DNA from 2 places in the Staphylococcus chromogenes genome. Region 1 is predicted to be linked to the other one. Evidence: a T-box and tRNA genes for the amino acid it is inferred to sense, from the RefSeq annotation. Region 1 holds a T-box; the other holds one or more tRNA genes.
What was found. A T-box is a leader RNA that pairs with one kind of tRNA and senses whether it is charged. The one in region 1 lies ahead of serS (serine--tRNA ligase), so its partner is inferred to be a tRNA-Ser.

Region 1 (4,343 bases):
TTACGTTAGACTGAAGAATGTCTAAAAACGCTGAATTTACAACATTTTAATGCACCTTAATTTTCAGACAATTTATATATATAAAAGCGTTTAAACCCTAACTTTTCCCCTCCCCTACTCATAATAATCAACATCAAAATAGCTAAGACACGCTGTTGATGTCTTAGCTTTTATTTTATTTATCTATTTAATTTAAAGAGCTTCGATGACTGTTTGACCACCCATAAATGGAACAAGTGCTTCTGGCACAGTAATTGAGCCATCTTCATTTTGATAGTTTTCAACAATCGCTGCAAATGTACGGCCAACCGCAAGTCCTGAACCGTTGAGTGTATGCGCATATTCTGGTTTTGCCTCTTTATCACGTTTGAAACGGATATTCGCACGACGCGCTTGGAAGTCTACACAGTTAGAGCAAGAACTGATTTCTTTATAGTCATTGTAGCTTGGTAACCATACTTCTAAGTCGTATGTTTTGCTAGAACCAAAACCAATATCTCCTGTACATAAAATCACGCGACGATACGGTAAACCAAGTTCTTCTAAAATCGCTTCCGCATGACTTGTCATTTCTTCTAACGCATTCCAAGAGTCTTCTGGTTTTTCGATACGTACCATTTCTACTTTATTAAATTGATGCAAACGGATAAGACCGCGTGTGTCACGTCCTGCAGAACCCGCTTCACTTCTGAAACATGCAGTTTGACCTGTAAATTTCTCAGGTAAGACTCCCGGCTGGATAATTTCATCACTGTAGAAGTTTGTAAGAGGTACTTCTGCTGTTGGAATAGTATATAATCCTTCTTTTTCTACTTTAAATAAGTCTTCTTCAAATTTTGGTAGTTGGCCTGTACCATACATTGTTTTCGGGTTCACGAGTTGAGGCGCTACCATTTCACGGTAACCGTGTTGTGTTGTATGTTTCGTTAACATGTAGTTCATTATCGCACGTTCTAATTTCGCACCTTCACCTGTTAAGAAAACAAAACGTGCACGGGCTACTTTTGCAGCACGTTCAAAGTCTGCCATTTTAAGAGATTCTAGGAGATCCCAATGCGCTTTAGGTTCAAAGTCGAATGATCTTGGTGTTCCCCATCTTTTTTGTTCCACGTTTTCAGAATCGTCTGCGCCTTGAGGAACGTCATCATGAATTAAGTTAGGAATGCGAGATAATTTATCGTGTAATGCAGTATCCACTTCTTTTAATTCTGCATCAATCGCTTTAATTTTTTCACCAACTTCACGTTGGGCTTTAATTTCATTGTCCGCATTTTCTTTATTACGTTTCTTTTGTGCAATCGCCTCAGAGGCTTTATTGCGCTCTGATTTTAACTCTTCTGTTTGTTGAATCAATTCACGGCGTTGTGTATCGAGGTTTAATACCTCATCTACAACAGATGTATCATCACCACGTAAAGCGATTTTTTCTTTCACGTATTCTGGGCTCGTTCTAAATAATTTAATGTCTAACATGTATGTCATCCTTTCAAATTTTTTAGGTAACAAAAAAACCACATCCCCTGTACTACAAGGGACGTGGTTTACGCGTTGCCACCCTATTTAACAGACAAAAGTCTGCACTCTACAAAGTTAACGGTTTGACCCGAATTGTTATTCACGTAGGTAGATTTCATATGTCACGTATTATTTGTTCGCACCCACCACAAATTCTCTGAAATCGATACATATTACTTAGCCTACAAACAATTGATTATTAATTTAATTTCAATATAGCAAATTCATTTTCGTAGCGCAAGGGCTAAATTGTGAACAGTTTTTATATGTGATAAGCGGCCTCTTTTAAGTACTGTGCCATACGTTCAATATCTTTATGAAATTGACGATCTTCATTGATAGACGGAATAATCTTTCTTAAAGCTTCGTACTTTTCACGTGTTTTTGGTGATAACCCTTCAATGCCTTTTAGTTCGACGGCTTGTAAAGCAATAATCGCTTCAATTGCGAGGACGCGGCGCACGTTTTCTAATATTTGATAGCCATGACGTGAAGCGATGGTTCCCATTGAGACATGGTCTTCTTGATTGGCTGAGGATGGAATAGAATCCACACTTGCCGGGTGGGCTAACGTTTTATTTTCAGAAACTAAACTTGCAGCGGCATACTGCATTATCATGGCACCACTTTGTAACCCAGGTTCTGGACTTAAAAATGCTGGAAGCTCTCCATTGAGTTGTGGATTGACTAAACGCTCTAAGCGGCGTTCTGAAACGTTGGCTAATTCACTCAATCCAATTTTTAGAAAATCTAACGCAAAAGCGACGGGTTGACCGTGAAAGTTACCTCCTGAAATCACTAACGTGTCATCACCTTCATCGAAAATCAATGGATTATCATTCGCCGCATTCATCTCAAATTCTAATTTCTCTTGAACATAATTAAAGACTTGAAAACTCGCACCGTGAATTTGTGGAATACAGCGTAATGTATAAGGGTCTTGAACACGAATCTCTCCTTGACGCGTTGTAAGTTTCGATCCGTCTAGCCAGTCTGACATCCGTCTTGCTACCGCCGTTTGTTCCTCAAAATTTCGGACGAGATGTACCTTTTCATTATAGGCATCTGTAATACCGTTCAAGGCTTGATGTGTGAGTGAAGCAATCCATTCCGCTTCATAGCCTAGACTTTCCGCTTCAATCATTGTCACAACGCCTTGAGCTGTCATGGCTTGTGTCCCGTTAATTAAGGCAAGGCCTTCTTTGGCTTGTAACGTTAAGGGCTGACGATTCAAACGTTTTAAGACGTCCGCGCTGTCTAAAATCTCCCCTTGATAAGACACGCGACCTTCGCCAATCAGTGCCAGTGCTAAATGTGAAAGAGGGGCCAAATCCCCTGAAGCACCTAATGAACCTTGTTGTGGAATGACTGGAATAATACGCTCATTAATAAAGAACGTCAATTGATCGACAAGGTCTGTCGTCACTCCTGAATGGCCTTTGAGTAATGTATTTAAACGTAACACCATCATCACTAAAGCTACATTTTCCGCAAATGGTGTCCCGACTCCACAGGCATGAGAGCGAATTAAATTAACTTGGAGTTGATTGTATTTTTGTTGGTCGATTAACACGTCACTGAACAAACCAAATCCTGTCGTAATACCATAAATCGTTTCTTTGTTTTGAATAATGCGTTCTACGGTCGCACGACTTTGACGCACACGTTGAAGCGCATCTGTCGTGACTTCTATTTGGCCTTGTTGTGCTAAAAATTCGCGTATCGCATGAATGGATAGCTGATCACCCGTTAAACGTAGTGTCATCATGAATTCCCCCTTTGTTTATAACTCATCCCACTCAAGTATAGTTGTCAAAAAATAGCGTGACAATAGTTCTCACAATATCCGTAACGTATTATCGAGGTAGTCATTTAACGTGATAAATGATTCTTCGATTAACTATTGACGAAACTGAGAGACAGGTTTAATATATCTTGTTGTATTTAGACTATTTTTTATGAGTAATTGTATAGGTTTGAATCTTTAAAATATAAAAAAATAACGTAATGATCATGAACTAAACAAAGGAGGTTAAACGTGTGCAGACTTTAACCAGTGTCAATATCCCTAAACGTAAACAAGAAACACATAAAGGGGATTACGGACGTATCCTCTTAATTGGAGGCAATGCCAATCTAGGAGGCGCCATCATGCTTGCAGCCCGTGCATGCGTATATAGTGGGGCAGGATTGATTACCGTTGCCACACATCCAACGAATCACGCTGCACTCCATTCACGCTGTCCAGAAGCAATGGTCATCGATATTAACGATACGAAAAAACTGACAAAAATGATCGAGTGTTCAGACTGTATTTTAATTGGACCTGGATTGGGTCTTGATTTTAAAGGCAATAATGCGATGACCTTCTTGCTTCAAAATATTTTACCGCACCAAAAATTAATCGTTGATGGCGATGCGATTTCAATCGTAAGCAAATTGCGACCAGAAATTCCTTCATGCCATGTTATTTATACGCCACATCAAATGGAATGGGAGCGTCTAAGCGGTATCCCTATTGCCGAACAAACGTATGAACGTAATCGTGAAGCCGTCAATCGCTTAGGAGCGACGGTCGTATTGAAAAAACATGGGACTGAAATTTTCTTTAAAGAGGATGAATATAAATTACAAATTGGTCATCCCGCCATGGCGACAGGCGGAATGGGGGACACCTTAGCAGGGATGATTACAGGCTTTGTCGGTCAATTTGACAATCCGATTGATGCCATCACTAGTGCGACTTACACGCATAGTTATATTGGTGAAAAATTATCTGAGACGATGTATGTTGTGCCTCCTTCTAAACTCATTGATGAAATTCCATT
Region 2 (4,343 bases), 930 kb from region 1:
GCCGCACACAACACCAAAAGGTAAAGTTTTGATAAGAGCCTATGTCGGTAAGCCAGGTGATGATATTGTTGAAACACATAGTGATGAGGAATTGGTCGAAATTGCCAAAAAAGATTTATCACAGATGATGACTTTTTATGGCGAACCTGATTTTACAATCGTCAATAAAATGCCACATGCCAGTCCTCAATATCACGTAGGTCATATTCATGAAATTAAAAAAATACAAGAACATATTTACAGAGAATATCCACATTTACAAATAACGGGGGCACCATTTGAAGCGGTAGGGTTGCCAGATTGTATTCGACAAGCACAAGATGCCGTTCAGAGACTTATTCCTAGAATATAGTTTATAATACATCTTAGACGAGGGCAGTGCATGTCTTCGTCTTTTTCTATTATTAATGGTTTATCAATGTCAGTTTTATTAGATTAAAATTACTTTTTGTTTCTTAAAGATAGATTCAACATTGTTACGTGATGTAATGAATGCTTGACGCTACATTGATAAAATAAAACATTAATTTTACGCATCTATCAATTTGGGTAAACCCCTTTTATGAAATATGTATTGTGATTTTTAACGATTTACAATGATTTAATGTGAGTTGATTTTATATATAATTGTTTACTATCACGTATATGTTGATGAATTGGGAAGGAGCGTATTTAAGTGACAAATGTTTATATTGTATATGGGTACCATGCAAATGAAAATAAGCACTGGTTTAAATGGTTAAAAAATGCTTTAGAGCTTGAAGGCCATGATGTTAAAATTATTGACTTGCCAAACCCAGATGCCCCTGATGTAGAGGAATGGCTACCAGCATTGAAGACACAAGCCACGTCTATTGATGGTGATACATTATTTGTTGCTCATAGTTTGGGAGTGATTACTACTTTAAAATTTATAAATGACTTAAATGTATCGCACATCGGGGGTATAGCGATGGTTTCAGGATTTAAAGATTATCTCCCACATTTACCAGAACTTAATCCATTTATGGATCAAAATATTGATTTCGAAAACTTAAAGCAAAAATTAAACCACAGATTTTGTATCGCATCCAAAAATGATGAAACTGTACCTTATTCATATACGGAAGAGTTAAGTCATATGCTAGATGCAAAATTATATACGATTGAGCAAGGTGGTCATTTTTGTGAGGAAGATGGCTATGAAACTTTTAGCTTCTTAAAACAAAAAATCATTTTAAAACTTGATTGAATGAGTCATTACGAAAGAATAGGGTACTTTTATGGTATTATTTTGAAACAAATCGTGTTCTTTTTACGTAAATAACGGTAGAATTACACGAATTCTTTGTAAAAAAGCGTTGACCTTTTAATGAACTATATATATACTAAAAAAGTCCTTAAGAGTTCAAACGCTTTGGCTCCTTGGTCAAGCGGTTAAGACACCGCCCTTTCACGGCGGTAACACGGGTTCGAGTCCCGTAGGAGTCACCATTTCTTTATTAACAAAATTAAAAGAAATTTAAAAAAGCGTTGACATTCATTACAAAAATTGGTATTATAAAAAGGTAGCCGATTTTAATAATATTACCGCGGGATGGAGCAGTTCGGTAGCTCGTCGGGCTCATAACCCGAAGGTCGGTGGTTCAAATCCGCCTCCCGCAATATTTCATTTAGGTCCCGTAGTGGAGCGGTTTAACACGCCTGCCTGTCACGCAGGAGATCGCGGGTTCGATTCCCGTCGGGACCGCCATTCTTAATATGGTTCAGTAGCTCAGTCGGTAGAGCAAAGGACTGAAAATCCTTGTGTCGGCGGTTCGATTCCGTCCTGAACCACTTTCAATCACGGCGGCTGTGGCGAAGTGGTTAACGCATCGGATTGTGGTTCCGACATTCGTGGGTTCGATTCCCATCAGCCGCCCATATCGTAAAATGCGGGTGTAGTTTAATGGCAAAACCTCAGCCTTCCAAGCTGATGTTGTGGGTTCGATTCCCATCACCCGCTCCATTTTATTGTTCCACAGTAGCTCAGTGGTAGAGCTATCGGCTGTTAACCGATCGGTCGTAGGTTCGAGTCCTACCTGTGGAGCCATGGCCCCTTGGTCAAGCGGTTAAGACACCGCCCTTTCACGGCGGTAACACGGGTTCGAGTCCCGTAGGGGTCATCAAATCAGAAGTGAAACATCGCTTCTGATTTTTTTATTTAATATCATGGAGAGTTGTCCGAGTTGGCCGAAGGAGCACGCCTGGAAAGTGTGTAGGCGCCACAAGCGTCTCGAGGGTTCGAATCCCTCACTCTCCGTTATTTGCTTATATTCTGTTAATTTACCGTTGTATCACGTATCTGTATACGTTGATATGACGTTTTTTTGTTTTATTTGGCTATCTCTTGTTAAAAGTCGTATTTAATATTGAACCTCCTTGAAGCGTCCCGAGAACGTGATTTTTTACTTATTACGTACCTGACAATTACATTACTTCTAAAGCATAAATCTTCTTATTAATTTTTCTATTTAGTTTCATGATGTAAATGTAAGTAGACTTCTGTATAGTAATGAAAAGAAATCCATTGTATTTAAAAGTAATAGGAATCCACTTGTTGTAAGCCGTGCTCATGGAAGAAGGTAAAACAAATGGATGAAAGGTCTTGGATTAATTCTGGCGAATGGGTACCGTTTGATCAAGAGATAAAAGATGTAGAAAACAAATTATGGTGGGTACGTTTTAAATACGCTGCAAAAGGTGCAAATCAGAAAGATAACTTCTTTATGCCTATTGGTAAGATAACAGATAAAGAAGAAAAGTTACTTAAAGAAAAAGCTCTGTGGGGTAAATTAGAAGTTAAATAAGAATAAAAAACAGGCTAGCCATAACGGATAGCCTGTTTTTAATTACGTAAATTTTAATGTGTATTAAATAAAATCAACTTTTCTAATTAAATAAAAGATTTTTCATAGCTATAAAAATAACACTTAAGAATAAAAATGCAACACTTCCGAATTTAAAACTAAATAAATTTTAAAGTTTGATAATATGAAAGTGTTTTCATATTACTATTAAAGGAGAGTAATAAAAATGAAAAAAGTAGTTTTCTCTACTTTGTCTATTGTCATGCTTTTAAGTTTTTGTTTTTTCCCTAGGGATTCGAGATGCAAGTGCTGAAAGTAAAGCGGTAAGTAAACCTACAAGTAATGTTGATAGTAAATCTAAGCAAGATATTATTAGAAAGATTAAAAAATCAGATATTTATAAGAAACATGCAAATTCAACTTCTATTAATTCGATAAAAGATGAAAATATTATTGTTCACTTAGATAAAGGTGAAAACACTAATGTATATTCAGTTAATTTTATATTTGGTAAAGAATTAGCTAGAAAGAACAATAATCTCTCTATGATTGAATTAAAATATAATGAATCAAACAAAGATATTTTTTATAATCACATGATGTATTCAAAATTTGTTAAACATAATAATAAAGAATATATTAACATGAAAGGTATTTTAAATGATAAACCATACTATGAGTTTAACATAGACCAAAAAGGTCATTACTATGATCAAAATTTTAAAATTACTTCTAAAGATAAAATCGAAGAAGAATCCTTTAAAAATTTACCACCTAAAGAACGTGGTTGGTGCGAATGGGCAGTCGGTGCGTTATGTGGTACTGGTGGAGCAGGAGGATGTTGGGCCGCTGCTGCAGCATTAGGTATCACTACCGGTTGGGGAGGATTTTCATTAGCCGCAATTTGTGGTCTAATAACTTCTCTTGGTTGTACGGGTGCAACAAACTATATTTGTAAATAGGAAAAGGTGATTACATGACAATGTTTATAATGATATTTCTCTTTGTATATTCTATTGTAATTACATTGATGTATTTTAATAAAAAGAAGTAATAAATTTGAGGCCTTAAGTTACTCGGAATTTTGAATTTTAAAATGAGCTTCTTATTATATTAATAATATCGGAACATTATTAATGAGTGCAGTTTTATTATCAACGATTAGTCCATTGGCGGATGCTAAAGACAATAGTGTTAAAAATGAGCATTCTAGAACAACAACTAATACTAATATTCAACCTCTATATAACGGTAGATGGAGTAAAAATAAATAGAAACCCTATTTTACCAGTGAATCCAGATGCTCAAAATCGAATTGGAGCTACAAAGATTGTTAAGACTACTATTAAAGTAATAATTAATAATAAAAGTAAGGCAGTTAAAGTGGTAGAAAAAGTTGGTGGAAAGAAAGCTGTTAATGCTTTTAATAAAGCTTATAATCCTTTAGTTAAAGAATTGAAACCGATGTTGAAGTGGAGTGAGGTTCCTGCTAATTCTGTGAGAGATGTGCTATCA

Region 2: it has a tRNA-Ser gene. The T-box ahead of serS (serine--tRNA ligase) is inferred to sense a tRNA for this amino acid. The anticodon was not compared.

What each region holds. Positions count from the first base shown of each region.
Region 1 is NZ_CP118953.1:9,677-14,019, reverse strand. Features, by position in the region: gene serS (serine--tRNA ligase) at 193-1,473, opposite strand; T-box leader at 1,528-1,712, opposite strand; gene hutH (histidine ammonia-lyase) at 1,778-3,280, opposite strand; gene PYW36_RS00040 (NAD(P)H-hydrate dehydratase) at 3,556-4,343, shown strand, end outside.
Region 2 is NZ_CP118953.1:937,087-941,429, forward strand. Features, by position in the region: gene hemY (protoporphyrinogen oxidase) at 1-352, shown strand, start outside; gene PYW36_RS04565 (RBBP9/YdeN family alpha/beta hydrolase) at 677-1,231, shown strand; tRNA gene PYW36_RS04570 (tRNA-Glu) at 1,399-1,473, shown strand; tRNA gene PYW36_RS04575 (tRNA-Met) at 1,571-1,644, shown strand; tRNA gene PYW36_RS04580 (tRNA-Asp) at 1,656-1,732, shown strand; tRNA gene PYW36_RS04585 (tRNA-Phe) at 1,743-1,815, shown strand; tRNA gene PYW36_RS04590 (tRNA-His) at 1,828-1,900, shown strand; tRNA gene PYW36_RS04595 (tRNA-Gly) at 1,914-1,987, shown strand; tRNA gene PYW36_RS04600 (tRNA-Asn) at 1,997-2,071, shown strand; tRNA gene PYW36_RS04605 (tRNA-Glu) at 2,073-2,144, shown strand; tRNA gene PYW36_RS04610 (tRNA-Ser) at 2,193-2,281, shown strand; gene PYW36_RS04615 (hypothetical protein) at 2,613-2,828, shown strand; partial or broken gene PYW36_RS04620 (halocin C8 precursor-like protein) at 3,055-3,790, shown strand; gene PYW36_RS04625 (hypothetical protein) at 4,005-4,343, shown strand, end outside.